DNA from 2 places in the Eubacterium sp. An3 genome. Region 2 is predicted to be linked to the other one. Evidence: predicted binding sites of a transcription regulator. Region 2 holds the regulator's gene; the other holds the start of a gene.
What was found. Region 2 encodes NrdR, which represses ribonucleotide reductase genes. Its sites were predicted from a motif close to CACNANATNTNGTG; they were not measured.
Positions count from the first base shown of each region.

Region 1: a site for NrdR is predicted at 3,515-3,528, ahead of nrdD (anaerobic ribonucleoside-triphosphate reductase). Genes of this name have one in related genera too.

Region 1 is NZ_NFIR01000003.1:228,563-234,940, forward strand. Features, by position in the region: gene B5F87_RS05335 (sce7726 family protein) at 1-125, opposite strand, end outside; gene B5F87_RS05340 (carbohydrate kinase family protein) at 180-1,112, opposite strand; gene nrdD (anaerobic ribonucleoside-triphosphate reductase) at 1,252-3,414, opposite strand; gene B5F87_RS05350 (N-acetylmuramoyl-L-alanine amidase) at 3,750-4,868, opposite strand; gene B5F87_RS05355 (response regulator transcription factor) at 4,899-5,573, opposite strand; gene B5F87_RS05360 (3-deoxy-7-phosphoheptulonate synthase) at 5,842-6,378, opposite strand, start outside.
Region 2 is NZ_NFIR01000002.1:167,488-173,865, forward strand. Features, by position in the region: gene topA (type I DNA topoisomerase) at 1-911, opposite strand, end outside; gene dprA (DNA-processing protein DprA) at 1,076-2,224, opposite strand; gene B5F87_RS03170 (YifB family Mg chelatase-like AAA ATPase) at 2,315-3,892, opposite strand; gene nrdR (transcriptional regulator NrdR) at 4,027-4,524, opposite strand; gene B5F87_RS03180 (polyribonucleotide nucleotidyltransferase) at 4,619-6,378, opposite strand, start outside.

The sequences.
Region 1 (6,378 bases), on a different contig from region 2:
TCTATATATGGAATTGTAAAAACTCTATTAATTAAATTATTAGGCATTTTGTTCGCTGACGCAGCCATGTGGTTCCTCCAATCCATATAATTATAGTCTTTTAATATTATTTTTTCTTTTTTCATTATAACACTAATTACGGCAAAAGGCTTACACATTTACAAAAATTGGAAATTTATTCAAGACCGAATTTCCTTCAAAAACTCCTCCACACTCTCTCGGCTCTTCACTCCTGTTGTCGCGCCGATACTCTGGACGCACACCGCCGCGCAGGCTGTTCCGTACTGACAGCATTCCCGCAGGCTGCCGCCGTGAAGCAGAGCAGAGATAAATCCTGCCACAAAGTTGTCGCCGCCCGTGGAATCCACAGCGTTCACGGCACAGGCCGGCATGGAAAACTGACCTTGTTCGCCGCTGACGGTGCACCCTTTCTCGCCGGTTTTGATAATGACATTTTTTACGCCAAGGCTGCGGAAATGTTCCGCCATGGCCACGTATTCCGTCTCTCCGGTGTAGTATTCCCCCTCATTTTCGTTGGGGAAAATGTAATCAATGAGGGGAAGGATTTCCCGGATATCATCGAGGGTCAGCTTCCGGTAGGTGGGAATCTTTGTGTCGGCGCAGAGGATGGCGCCCTGTTCCTTCGCCGCTCTGGCAAGGCGGATGATTGTCTCACTGTCGTCGAGGGGCGCCCGGAACAGACTGGCAAGGGAGACAACTTTTGCGCCCTTTATCACATGTTCGGACGGCGAGTAGCCGGTGAGCATGGTAGCTTCGCTGTTGATGGAGACACGGGTGCTATCCCGGTTCACCATGAGGTTGGCGATGGGTGTGGTCAGAGAATCACTCTGCGTCACATCGCTGACGTCGATGCCGCGAGTCTCCATCTCGTGGAGAATTAGATTACCGGCCACGTCGTTGCCCACGCCGCAGACCAGCTTCACTTGATGACCAAGCCGCGACAGAATCACTGACTCGTTGAGAGCGTCCCCACCGGTGTTCAGGCTGATATTTTCCGCCCGGTATACATTTTTCTTGTAGGGCTTTTCTTCCTTTCCCCTGGTGATGCAGTCGATGACCGCCTGCCCGATACATACGATTTCCGCTGCCATCTTTTCCCTCCACTTCTTCCCATACTTATTTCGTCACATTTTATAAATCTACTGTAACATTTTCCCATAATAAAAACAATACCAGAGTAGAAATGCCCTTCCACTCTGGTATTACAATATTTCTTATCCATGCATGTTCCTACAGATGCATAACTCTCTCTTTAATCTCCTGGGTTCTTCCCTGGTTCCAGAACTGGGTGCCGATGTAGCCGCAGGTCCTTCTCGCCACGTTCATCTTGTTCTGGTCGGTGTTGCCGCAATTCGGGCATACCCAGATGAGCTTGCCGTGTTCGTCAGCCTGAATCTGAATCTCGCCGTCATAACCGCACACCTGGCAGTAGTCGCTCTTGGTGTTGAGTTCGGCGTACATGATATTGTCGTAAATGTGTTTCATGACTGCCAGCACCGCCTCGATGTTGTTCTGCATGTTCGGCACTTCCACGTAGCTGATAGCTCCGCCCGGGGACAGCTCCTGGAACTGTGCCTCGAAGGACAGTTTGTCGAAAGCATCGATCGGCTCTGTGACATGTACGTGGTAGCTGTTGGTGATATAGTTCTTGTCTGTCACGCCCGGAATGATGCCGAAACGCTCCTGCAGGCATTTGGCGAATTTGTAAGTGGTGGATTCCAGAGGAGTTCCGTACAGACTGAAATCAATGTTGCTCTCCTCTCTCCATTTGGCGCAGGCGTCGTTCATATGCTGCATCACCTTGAGTGCAAATTCCTTGCCTTCCGGGTCTGTGTGGCTCACACCCATCATGTAGCGGGTACATTCGCAGAGTCCTGCGTAACCCAGGGAGATGGTGGAGTAGCCGCCGTAGAGCAGCTTGTCAATCTTCTCACCCTTTTTCAGACGGGCCAGCGCGCCGTTCTGCCAGAGAATAGGAGCCACATCGGAAGGTGTTCCCTTCAGACGGTTGTGACGGCACATGAGCGCCTCGTGGCAGAGTTCCAGACGCTCATCGAAGATCTCCCAGAACTTCTCCATGTTCTTTCCGGAGGAGCAGGCCACGTCCACCAGATTCAGGGTGACGACGCCCTGATTAAATCTGCCGTAGAACTTCGGCTTGTCGTTCTCTTCTTTATATACTGTCAGGAAAGAACGGCATCCCATACACGGGTAGCAGTTGCCCTGTTTTAACTTTTTCATCATCTTCTCGGAAATGTAATCCGGAACAAGACGTTTTGCGGTACATTTGGCTGCCAGCTTGGTCAGATACCAGTATTTGCTGTCCTCATGGATATTATCCTCTTCCAGCACGTAAATGAGCTTCGGGAACGCCGGTGTGATGTAGACGCCCTTTTCATTTTTTACTCCGAGAATCCGCTGGTTGAGCATCTCCTCAATGATGAGAGCCAGGTCATCCCTTGCCGGGCCTTCCTCCACCTCATCCAGGTACATGAACACCGTTACGAACGGCGCCTGACCGTTGGTGGTCATAAGGGTGATGACCTGATACTGGATGACCTGTACGCCCTGCTTGATTTCCTTGCGGACGCGCATCTCAGCGATCTCGTTGATCTTCTCCTCATTGATTGGCATACCCTCTTCTTCAAATTCTTTGCGCACCTCTTTGCGGAACTTATCCCGGCTGATCTGTACGAACGGTACCAGATGGGAGAGAGTGATGCTCTGGCCGCCGTACTGGGAGCTGGCGATCTGTGCCACGCTCTGGGTGGCGATATTGCAGGCGGTGGAGAAGCTCTTCGGCTTCTCGATCATCACATCGCTGATGACCGTTCCGTTCTGCAGCATATCTTCCAGATTCACCAGACAGCAGTTATGCATGTGCTGGGCAAAGTAATCGGAGTCGTGGAAATGTATGATTCCCTGTTCGTGGGCGTCCACGATATGCTCCGGCAGCAGAAAACGTTTTGTGATGTCCTTGCTGACCTCTCCTGCCATGTAATCTCTCTGGACGCTGTTGACTGTCGGATTCTTGTTGGAATTCTCCTGGATGACCTCCTCGTTGTTGCACTCCAGAAGACTTAATATCTGCTTATCTGTGGAGTTTGATTTACGAACCAGCGCCCGTTTGTAACGGTAAGTAATGTAATTACTTGCCACCCGGAATGCCTTCTGATTCATAATCTGATTCTCTACCAGGTCCTGTATCTCTTCCACACTCAGCGCGCGGCCCATGCCCTCACAGATGATCTCCACATTTTTCGCGATCTGTTCAATCTGCTCATCGCTCATCTGATCCTGCACCACAACGCTGTTGTTGGCTTTTTTTACCGCGTTGTTAATCTTACTTCTGTCAAATTCGACTTCCATGCCGCTTCTCTTAATAATCTTCATACTCTCTACCTCTATCTTCTATTTTAAATGATTCTTTTCTTCTGCTTTCATAGGCATCGCCATTATACCACAATAAATCGTGGTCTGCAACATATTATTATACTATATATTGTGTCTGTTGGGAATTTTTAAAGAATAAGTTATCGGACATAAAAAGAAGCTGCCACATTCTGCAGCCCACATCTGGATATGATAGCCGACTTTTCCGGCTCTGTCAATATCCAGATGTGAATACATCAGCTGTGACAGCTTTCTGTTATATTTTTATATAATTCTTTATCACTCCGAAACAGTCCAGTTCCGGCACACTGCCGCGAACTGTATACAGCTCCACTTTATAATTTACCCTCAGACTGGAGATAACCAACGATTGCCTGATAAAGCTCCTGGCCATATCGGGTTGTATTGGCATTCATTTCTCTGGCTTCTTTCGTATTGCTGATAAAACCATACTCAATCAGACAAGCCGGCATTTTCGTCCGGTTCAGAACACTTAAATCTGTACGGTTCTTAAGACCTCTGTTAGTAAATCCTGTGGTGGAAACCACGGCACGCTGAATATAGGATGCCAGTTCTCTGGAAGTCATTCCATCCTTGGCTGTCACAGTATTCCGGCTGGAGTTATACAGTGTCTCCGTTCCATGTGCCGAAGCAGATGCTGAGTTAATATGAATGCTCACAAATAAGTCTGCGTCATAATTATTGGCAAGGTTACTTCGGTCTGTCAGACTCGGATAGCTGTCTGATGTTCTTGTATAATACACCTTGAACCGACTGTCATTGTCAAACATTCTCTTTGCTCCCAACAGGATGGACAGAGTCATGTTTTTCTCTCTGTATCCATTTCCTGTAGCTCCAGAGTCCATACCGCCGTGTCCTGCATCGAGTACCAGGGTAATCTGTCCGTTTTCTGCCGCGGAATTATTATTTGAACTGGAACTGGAAGATGTTGTTGCAGAATTAACTGCACCTTTCATCTTGATCACGCCGTTTTTCAACTTGTAAGTAATTCCCAGACGGCTGCACACACTTTTCAGAGGAACCACCCATTTTGTTTTTCCACTCGGATAAGTCACCAGCATAGCCGGAGCGTTCATACGGTCAGATTGTCCATTTACCGTTATATTTCTGCTTCCATTTTTCAGTACGATAATGTTCGAGCGATACTGCAGAGTCAGGATATTGCCGCTGCTTTTAACGCTTACTTTCAGGGAACTCTTCTTGAAAAGCTTATTGACCGGTCCCATATAACTTCCGTTCTTCATGAAAATCGGCTGCTTTGACAGCTTGATTTTACTGTTATTTACATAAGAATATGTCTTTTTTCCACTAAAAGACTTTGTCTTACCTTTGTATACTACCGTCACCCGGGAAGACGCATCCACCTGTGTCGCCGGCACCGTCAGACTGAAGCATAACATAATGACCATCAATAAACTTAACCATCGTTTCATTGTTATAAAAATCCCCTTTCTCATTGATTTTTAAACATCAAAGCAATATCCTACGCCATATATGGTCTGTATATAAGGATATTCCTTTGTAAGCTTCGCTCTCAGCTTTTTCACCAGAGTGTCCACACTTCGGTATCCTCCGATATAATCATATCCCCAAACAGAATCCAGTATTTTATCTCTGGAAAGAATCATTCCTTTGTGTTTAATAAAATATTCCATTAAATCGAACTCTTTTGCAGTAACCTTCAGAACCTTTCCCTCGAGATAAATCTTTCGGCTCTCGTAATCGATCGTAATCGCACCCGCAGTCTCCACAGAAAGTCTTTTTTCAGAAAATCTCCGGAGAACCGCTTCCACATGTGCCTCAAGAAGAGGCAGGGGTACCGGTTCTGTCATGTAATCATCAATCTTCTTAGAATAAGCATATAACTGAGTGTCTAGACGGCTATCCTTTGAGATCACAATGATGGCCATATCTGACACAGCCCGGATTTTATCAATGATGTCATATCCCTTTCGCCCGGAATCGTCTATATAAAATAAGAACACTTCGGGCTTATGTCTTCCTTTGGAAATCATGTCCATCAATTCATCCGCATCCAAGCAGCACACAACGCCATATCCGCTTTCTTCAAAGTAGGCTTCCATCTGACGGCACTCTTCCTCATTCTGATTAAAAATCATCAGTCTGCTCAGAAGCATCTGCCATCTCCCTTTCCTTTACTTGTTAAAATTATATTACATAAAAGTGTTTCAAAAATGACTTATTTAAAAGTATTGTAACATATTTATCTACAAGTGTACAGAATAGCCATAGAAGAAACCAATGATACATGTTATCATTCTACAAAAAAATATTACAAAAAACAAGACTGTACACACGTTTTGTTTACAATGTACAAAGGCTTTGTAATAAATACAAAGCCTTTCGTAATATCCCATTTAATAAAATGTAGGAAAATATTCTATATTATAACATATCTGCGATTTCATAAATTAACCGTTCCGATTTTTCCCATCCGAGACACGGATCTGTAATGGATTTGCCATAACAGCCTCCGCCGATCTTCTGACATCCGTCTTCCAGATAGCTTTCGATCATCAGCCCTTTCACAAGCTTTCTGATATCGCCGGATATTTTACAGCTGTGAAGAACTTCTTTTGAAATTCGAATCTGTTCCATATAATTCTTACCAGAATTAGAATGGTTAGTATCAATGATCACTGACGGATTCTTCAGATTTGTCTCCTGATACAGTTCATAAAGCTGCATCAAATCCTCATAATGATAATTCGGGAATGTCTGACCATGTTTGTCCACATATCCCCGCAAAATCGCATGGGCATATGGATTACCTGCGGACTCCACTTCCCATCCCCGATAAATAAACATATGACTGCTCTGCGCCGCTGTGATGGAATTCATCATGACAGAAAGATCGCCTCCTGTCGGATTCTTCATTCCCACCGGAACACCTGCGCCGCTGGCAACCAGACGATGTTCCTG
Region 2 (6,378 bases):
TCTGTACGAAGATAAGTAATGAGACCGATGGTCCCGCGGCCTTTCAGAGAAACGCCTTCATAGAGCTCCTGCGCCAGACGCATGGTCTTCTGCGTAGACATATTCAGCTTCTTGGAAGCTTCCTGCTGCAGGGTACTGGTAGTAAATGGCAGCGGCGGTTTTTTCCTCCGCTCCCCGCGCTTGATACCCAGAACTTCATAGCGGCATCCTTCCAGTTCTTTTGTGATACGCTCCACATCTTCTTTGCTGCGGAGTTCGATTTTACCATCTTTGTCGCCTGTAAAATGCGCTTCCAGCGGTTTTTTCACGCCTTCCACCTGCAGATCCGCATCTATGCTCCAGTATTCTTCCGGAATAAACTCATTAATCTCTTTTTCGCGGTCAGATATGATACGCAGCGCCACTGACTGCACACGTCCGGCGCTCAGTCCTCTCTTAATCTTTGACCAGAGAATCGGGCTGATCTTATAACCCACAATACGGTCCAGCACGCGCCGCGCCTGCTGCGCATCCACCAGGTTCATATCAATATCCCGGGAATTCTTAATCGATCTCTTCACCGCATCCTTCGTGATCTCATTGAAAGTAATCCGGCTGCATTTTTTTCCTTCCAGCTTCAGAGCGTTATAAAGATGCCAGGAAATCGCTTCGCCTTCCCGGTCCGGGTCCGTTGCGAGATAAACTTTATCTGCCTTTTTCACTTCCTTGCGAAGTTGAGCCAGAATCTCTCCCTTCCCCCGGATTGTTATATATTTCGGTTCATAATCATTATCAAAATCAATTCCCATAGAACTTTTGGGAAGATCACGGACATGTCCGTTGGAGGCAATGACCTTATAACTTTTTCCCAAAAACTTCTGAATCGTTTTTGCCTTTGCAGGTGATTCCACAATCACTAACTTGCTTGCCATTTACAATACACTCCCAACTTATATATAGATAGATGGCATAAAAAAACTCTTAACCTCATATTCCAGGACAAATATTTTGCTATATTATTCTGATAAAAAGCCTTGTCCTGTAAAACAATTATCAATAATACACCATTTCACATGGGTTCGCAAGAAAAAAATTTTTAAAATTTTCTCAGATAAGTGTTCTGTGACGGCTGATAAATATACTGAGAAATCTCCATTTCCAATAAAATATACTGCAATTTTACAAAATTATACCCGCTTTTCTCTAAAAGTTCATTAAAACTTGTCGGATTTTTTGCATCCAGAAGTTCATAGATTCGCTGCTGTTCCGGATCTTCCAAAAGACACGCTGCCCGTTCTTTTGCAAACTTTACCTGTTCTTTTCCATTCTTTTTCTCAGATTTTGCATACTTGGCAAGTAACTGACCGGCAATGTCTTCGGGACACTGTACCAGAGAGGCTCCTTCCGCGATGAGTCTGTTGCATCCGGCGCTCAGCGGATCCGAAACTCTCCCCGGCATTGCGAACACCTCTTTCCCTTGTTCCAGTGCCTGGTCTATGGTGATAAAAGAACCGCTTTTTTCTCCTGCCTCCAGCACAAATACTCCGTCCGCGATTCCACTGATCAGACGATTCCTGAGCGGAAACAATCCCGGACTGTTGGGAACGCCGAGATTATATTCTGACAGCACACCTCCTCTTTCATACATTTGCATATATAAAGAAAAATTCTCCCGGGGATACATACTATCGATGCCTCCGCCCAGAATTCCAAGAGTGTATCCTCCGGCCCGAAGTGCTCCTCTGTGGCTTGCAGCATCAATTCCCGCTGCCAGACCGCTGACGATCTGGATGCCCTGCAGCGCCAATGACTCCGCGAAGCTCTGCGCCATATGAAGACCGTAGGGAGTCGCCGCCCGGGATCCCACCATGCCAAGCACCGGCATATCCTCTGCCGGAAGCCTTCCTTTGACATATATGCCATACGGAGGATCAAACAGCTGCCTGAACTTCCGGGGATACTCCGGAGATTCCCAATGCACAAAATGCACGCCGGAAGTCTCCAACTTCTGCATCGACTGATTTATCCTATATGTATTGCGGGAGTTTTGTAAATATACGCACTGCTTTGGACTCAGGATATCTTCGTACTCTCTCTTTCCCGCATGATACAGGACTGCCGGATGGATAAAGCGGTCCAGCAGCTTCTTTCTGGACACACTGCCTACTCCGGATATGTTCACAAACCAATACCAGAAAAACGCGTTGTTTTCTTCCACTTTATAATCTGTCTCTTTATCGCTCATATCTGCCCCCCGACCATTCTCACCCGACGCCCCTGCGTCCCGCGGTATCACTCTGCCGCAAAATACCTCCGTGCGGAACGCTCTACGATGCTACGGCGTATCCGGATCTTGCCCAAAAGGCGCAGTCCGGCGGAACATCAGCGCCTCCCGCAGATGTTCTTCCCTGATCCGGGCGGAGCCTTCCATATCAGCGATTGTTCTTCCCACTTTGAGAATACGGTTGTATGAGCGGCCGGTCAGCCGCAGACGGTCAAATACTTCTTTCATCAGCTTCCGTGAATTCTCATCCAGCACGCAGTATTTTTTCACTTCTTTCGGCGTCATACGTCCGTTAAAATTACTTCCGCCTGATTTAAAACGTTCCTTTTGCAGTCCCCATACCTCCCGGACTCTTTCCCGGACCATCGCTGAAGTTTCTCCTTCTTTCTCCTCCGTCATCGTCTCATAAGACATTTTGTCACAGCGCACAAAAAGATCCAGACGATCCAGAATGGGCCCGCTCAGACGATTCTGATAATGAAAGATCTCCCTCGGACTGCAATGGCAGTATCTTCGGTCAGGAAAATATCCGCACGGGCAGGGATTGGCCGCGGCAATAAAAATAAAATCCGCCGGAAATGTCACCGTTTTACCATTTCTGATCTGTCTGACCTGATGATCTTCCAGCACTACCCGGAACATCTCAATTAATTCTCTTTTAAATTCCGGAAACTCATCCAGGAATAATACCCCATGATGTGCCAGAGTCACTTCCCCGGGGCTCGGATTCTTTCCTCCTCCGAACATTCCGGCCATGGTGACAGAAGAAGACGGAGCCCGGAAAGGTCTGTTCTCCACCAGAGAAAAACCTTCCCGCAGCAACCCTTTCACACTGTATACCATGGTAGCGTCTATCATCTCTTCTCTGGTCATTCCCGGCATAATCCCCGGCGTGCATGACGCCAGCATGGACTTGCCCGCTCCGGGCGGCCCGTCCAGAAACAGATTGTGATATCCGGCCACAGCAATCTCCAGCGCTCTCTTAGCCATACGCTGTCCTTTTACCTCCGATAAATCAGGATACCCGGCCCCTCCGTCCGGACGTCCCGCCGCTCTTATTGTTTTCCCCACATCTTTAACACAGGTTACGATTTTTCTTTCGGAATATTCATCCTCTGCCGTCCCCCTCAAAAAGGCGGTCACTTCTTTTAAATTGGCAAAACCCAGAACCCTCATCTCCGGCAGGAGAGACGCCTCCTGCACATTGGCCGGAGGAACTACACAGGTATGGTATCCCGCTTCCTGCGCAGTCCTCAGGATAGCGAGCACACCCGTAACAGGCGACAGCATACCGTCAAGAGCCAGCTCGCCCAGAAATACAATTCCTCTGACAGCACTTTGCGGTATCAGTCCCATGGCTGTCATAATGCCGACGGCGATGGCCATATCATAGCAGGTACCGCTTTTTCTCACGTCTGCCGGCGCAAGATTCACTGAGACACGTCTAGGAGGAAGATGGCAGCCTGTATTCTTCAGGGCAGTGCGAACTCGTTCCTTTGCCTCCTTCACTTCAGAAGACAGATGTCCGGTCAGACCAAAAACCGGAAGACCGTCACTAACATCTGCCTGTACTGTAATGATCTCTCCATGTACGCCCTGTACCATACCGCTTAAAACTTCTGCTACCATGTTTCACCTCCTGACTTTTCCAGATTTTAACATATTATTTTTACATTTTCAAGTGTATTTTACATTATTTTACATTTTATATTCTAAAAAAACTCCGGTATTGCTCATACCGAAGTTTTTTAATGTTTTATGCTTTACACGCCTTTTATTTCTGACTCTCCCTGTCCGCCGGCATCGCTGCTGGAATCCAGCATCTTTTTCAGTTCATTCATAAATGTATTAACATCTTTGAACTCCCTGTAAACCGATGCAAATCGAACATATGCCACCTGCTCCAGTGATTTGAGCCGTTCCATGACAATCTCGCCGATAACCTTGCTTTCAATCTCCTTATACTCCAGATTGAAAATGTCATTCTCGATCTTATTGACAGTCTCTTCTATCTTCTCCACAGGAATCGGCCGCTTGTGGCAGGCACGAAGAACGCCGGCCATGATCTTGCTCCTGTCATATGGCTCCCGGCTCCTGTCCTTCTTTATGACAGTGAGAGGAATGATCTCTACCTTTTCGTATGTGGTAAAACGTTTCCCACATTCATCACACTGTCTTCTTCTCCGGATGGACGCATTGTCATCCGCAGGTCTGGAATCAATCACGCGGGTGTTATCCATACCGCAAAATGGACATTTCATACATGTTCCTCCCTGGCTGTATCTTATGTATCCCGGTCAGTGCAGTGCGCGTTCCTGAAAACGGGAAAAGCACTGCACTGGGAAAAGGAACCAATCAGCTTAATTTCTCTCTCAGTGCCAGGTTGATTCTGCCCATCTTGTCGATCTCGAGAACTTTTACTCTCACCTTGTCACCGATATTGACCACATCTTCTACTTTATTTACTCTGTCTCTGGATAATTTGGAAATATGAATCAGTCCGTCTTTGTTCGGAGCAAGCTGTACAAATGCACCGAAATTCATGATTCTCACAACTTCACCTTCATAGATAGCTCCGACCTCTACCGGCTCCACAATAAGACGAATCAGCTCCATAGCCTTATGAATCATATCCTGTTCCACGCCGCAGATATCCACTCTTCCGTCATCGTTGATATCAATCTTCACGCCGGTCTCATCAATGATGCCGTTGATAGTCTTGCCCTGTTTGCCGATGATCTCGCTGATCTTATCCGGCTCCACATGCATCTGCTGAATCTTAGGCGCGTATTTACCAACCTCCGGTCTTGGCTCGGCGATTACCGGCTCCATAACCTCAGTAAGAATGTACTCTCTTGCAGCCTTTGCCTTTGTGATGGCTCCTTTGATGATGTCCGGCGTCAGGCCGTGAATCTTGATATCCATCTGGATGGCAGTGATACCATCATGAGTTCCGGCAACCTTGAAATCCATGTCTCCAAAAAAGTCTTCCAGCCCCTGAATATCTGTAAGGATCAGATAATCGTCATCAGTATCTCCGGTCACAAGACCTGTGGAGATACCAGCTACCGGTTTCTTAATCGGAACACCAGCTGCCATCAGAGACAGGGTGGAGGCACACACGCTGGCCTGTGAAGTGGAACCGTTGGATTCCAGTGTCTCGGATACGGTACGGATTGCGTACGGGAACTCATCCTCGCTTGGCAGCACCGGTACCAGCGCCCGCTCTGCCAGAGCGCCATGTCCGATCTCCCGGCGTCCCGGTCCTCGGCTCGGCTTGGTCTCGCCCACAGAATAGCTAGGGAAATTATAATGATGCATATATCTCTTGGATGTTACATTTACATCTATGCCATCCACCTTCTGTACTTCGGATAACGGCGCCAGTGTTGTGATCGTCATGATCTGTGTCTGTCCTCTCTTGAACATACCGGAACCGTGTACTCTAGGCAGAATGTCGATCTCTGCGGACAGCGGGCGGATCTCGTCGATCGCTCTGCCGTCCGGACGTTTGTGATCTTTTAAGATCATTTTGCGGACAGTCTTTTTCTGGAACTTGTACACAGCGTCGCCGATCAGCGGCAGCCAGTCTTCATGCTCTTCCGCATATCTTTCTTCCAGTTTCTCCTCAATCTGGCGGATGTTTTCTTCACGCACCTGCTTCACATCGGTAAATACCGCTTCTTCCATGGCTTCCGGTGTAATGAACTCCACCATGTCGTTCCACAGTTCTTCCGGTGTGTCCACATGCTCATAGTCATGTTTCTCTTTACCGCACTCATCAACGATCTTCTGAATAAATGCGATAATCTCTTTGTTGACCTCATGAGCCTTAAAAATAGCGTCGATCATCACATCCTCCGGCACCTCGTTGGCGCCCGCCTCGATCATGATAACCTTCTCTGCGGTGGATGCAACGGTCAGCGCCAGGTCGGATACCTGCTGCTGATCCGCTGTCGGGTTCACGATGAACTCTCCATCAATGAGTCCCATCTGTGTGGCTGCGATCGGTCCGTCAAACGGGATGTCGGAAATACAGGTGGCAATGGAAGAACCGAGCATCGCTGTCACCTCCGGTGAACAGTCCGGATCCACAGACATCACCAGGTTATTTA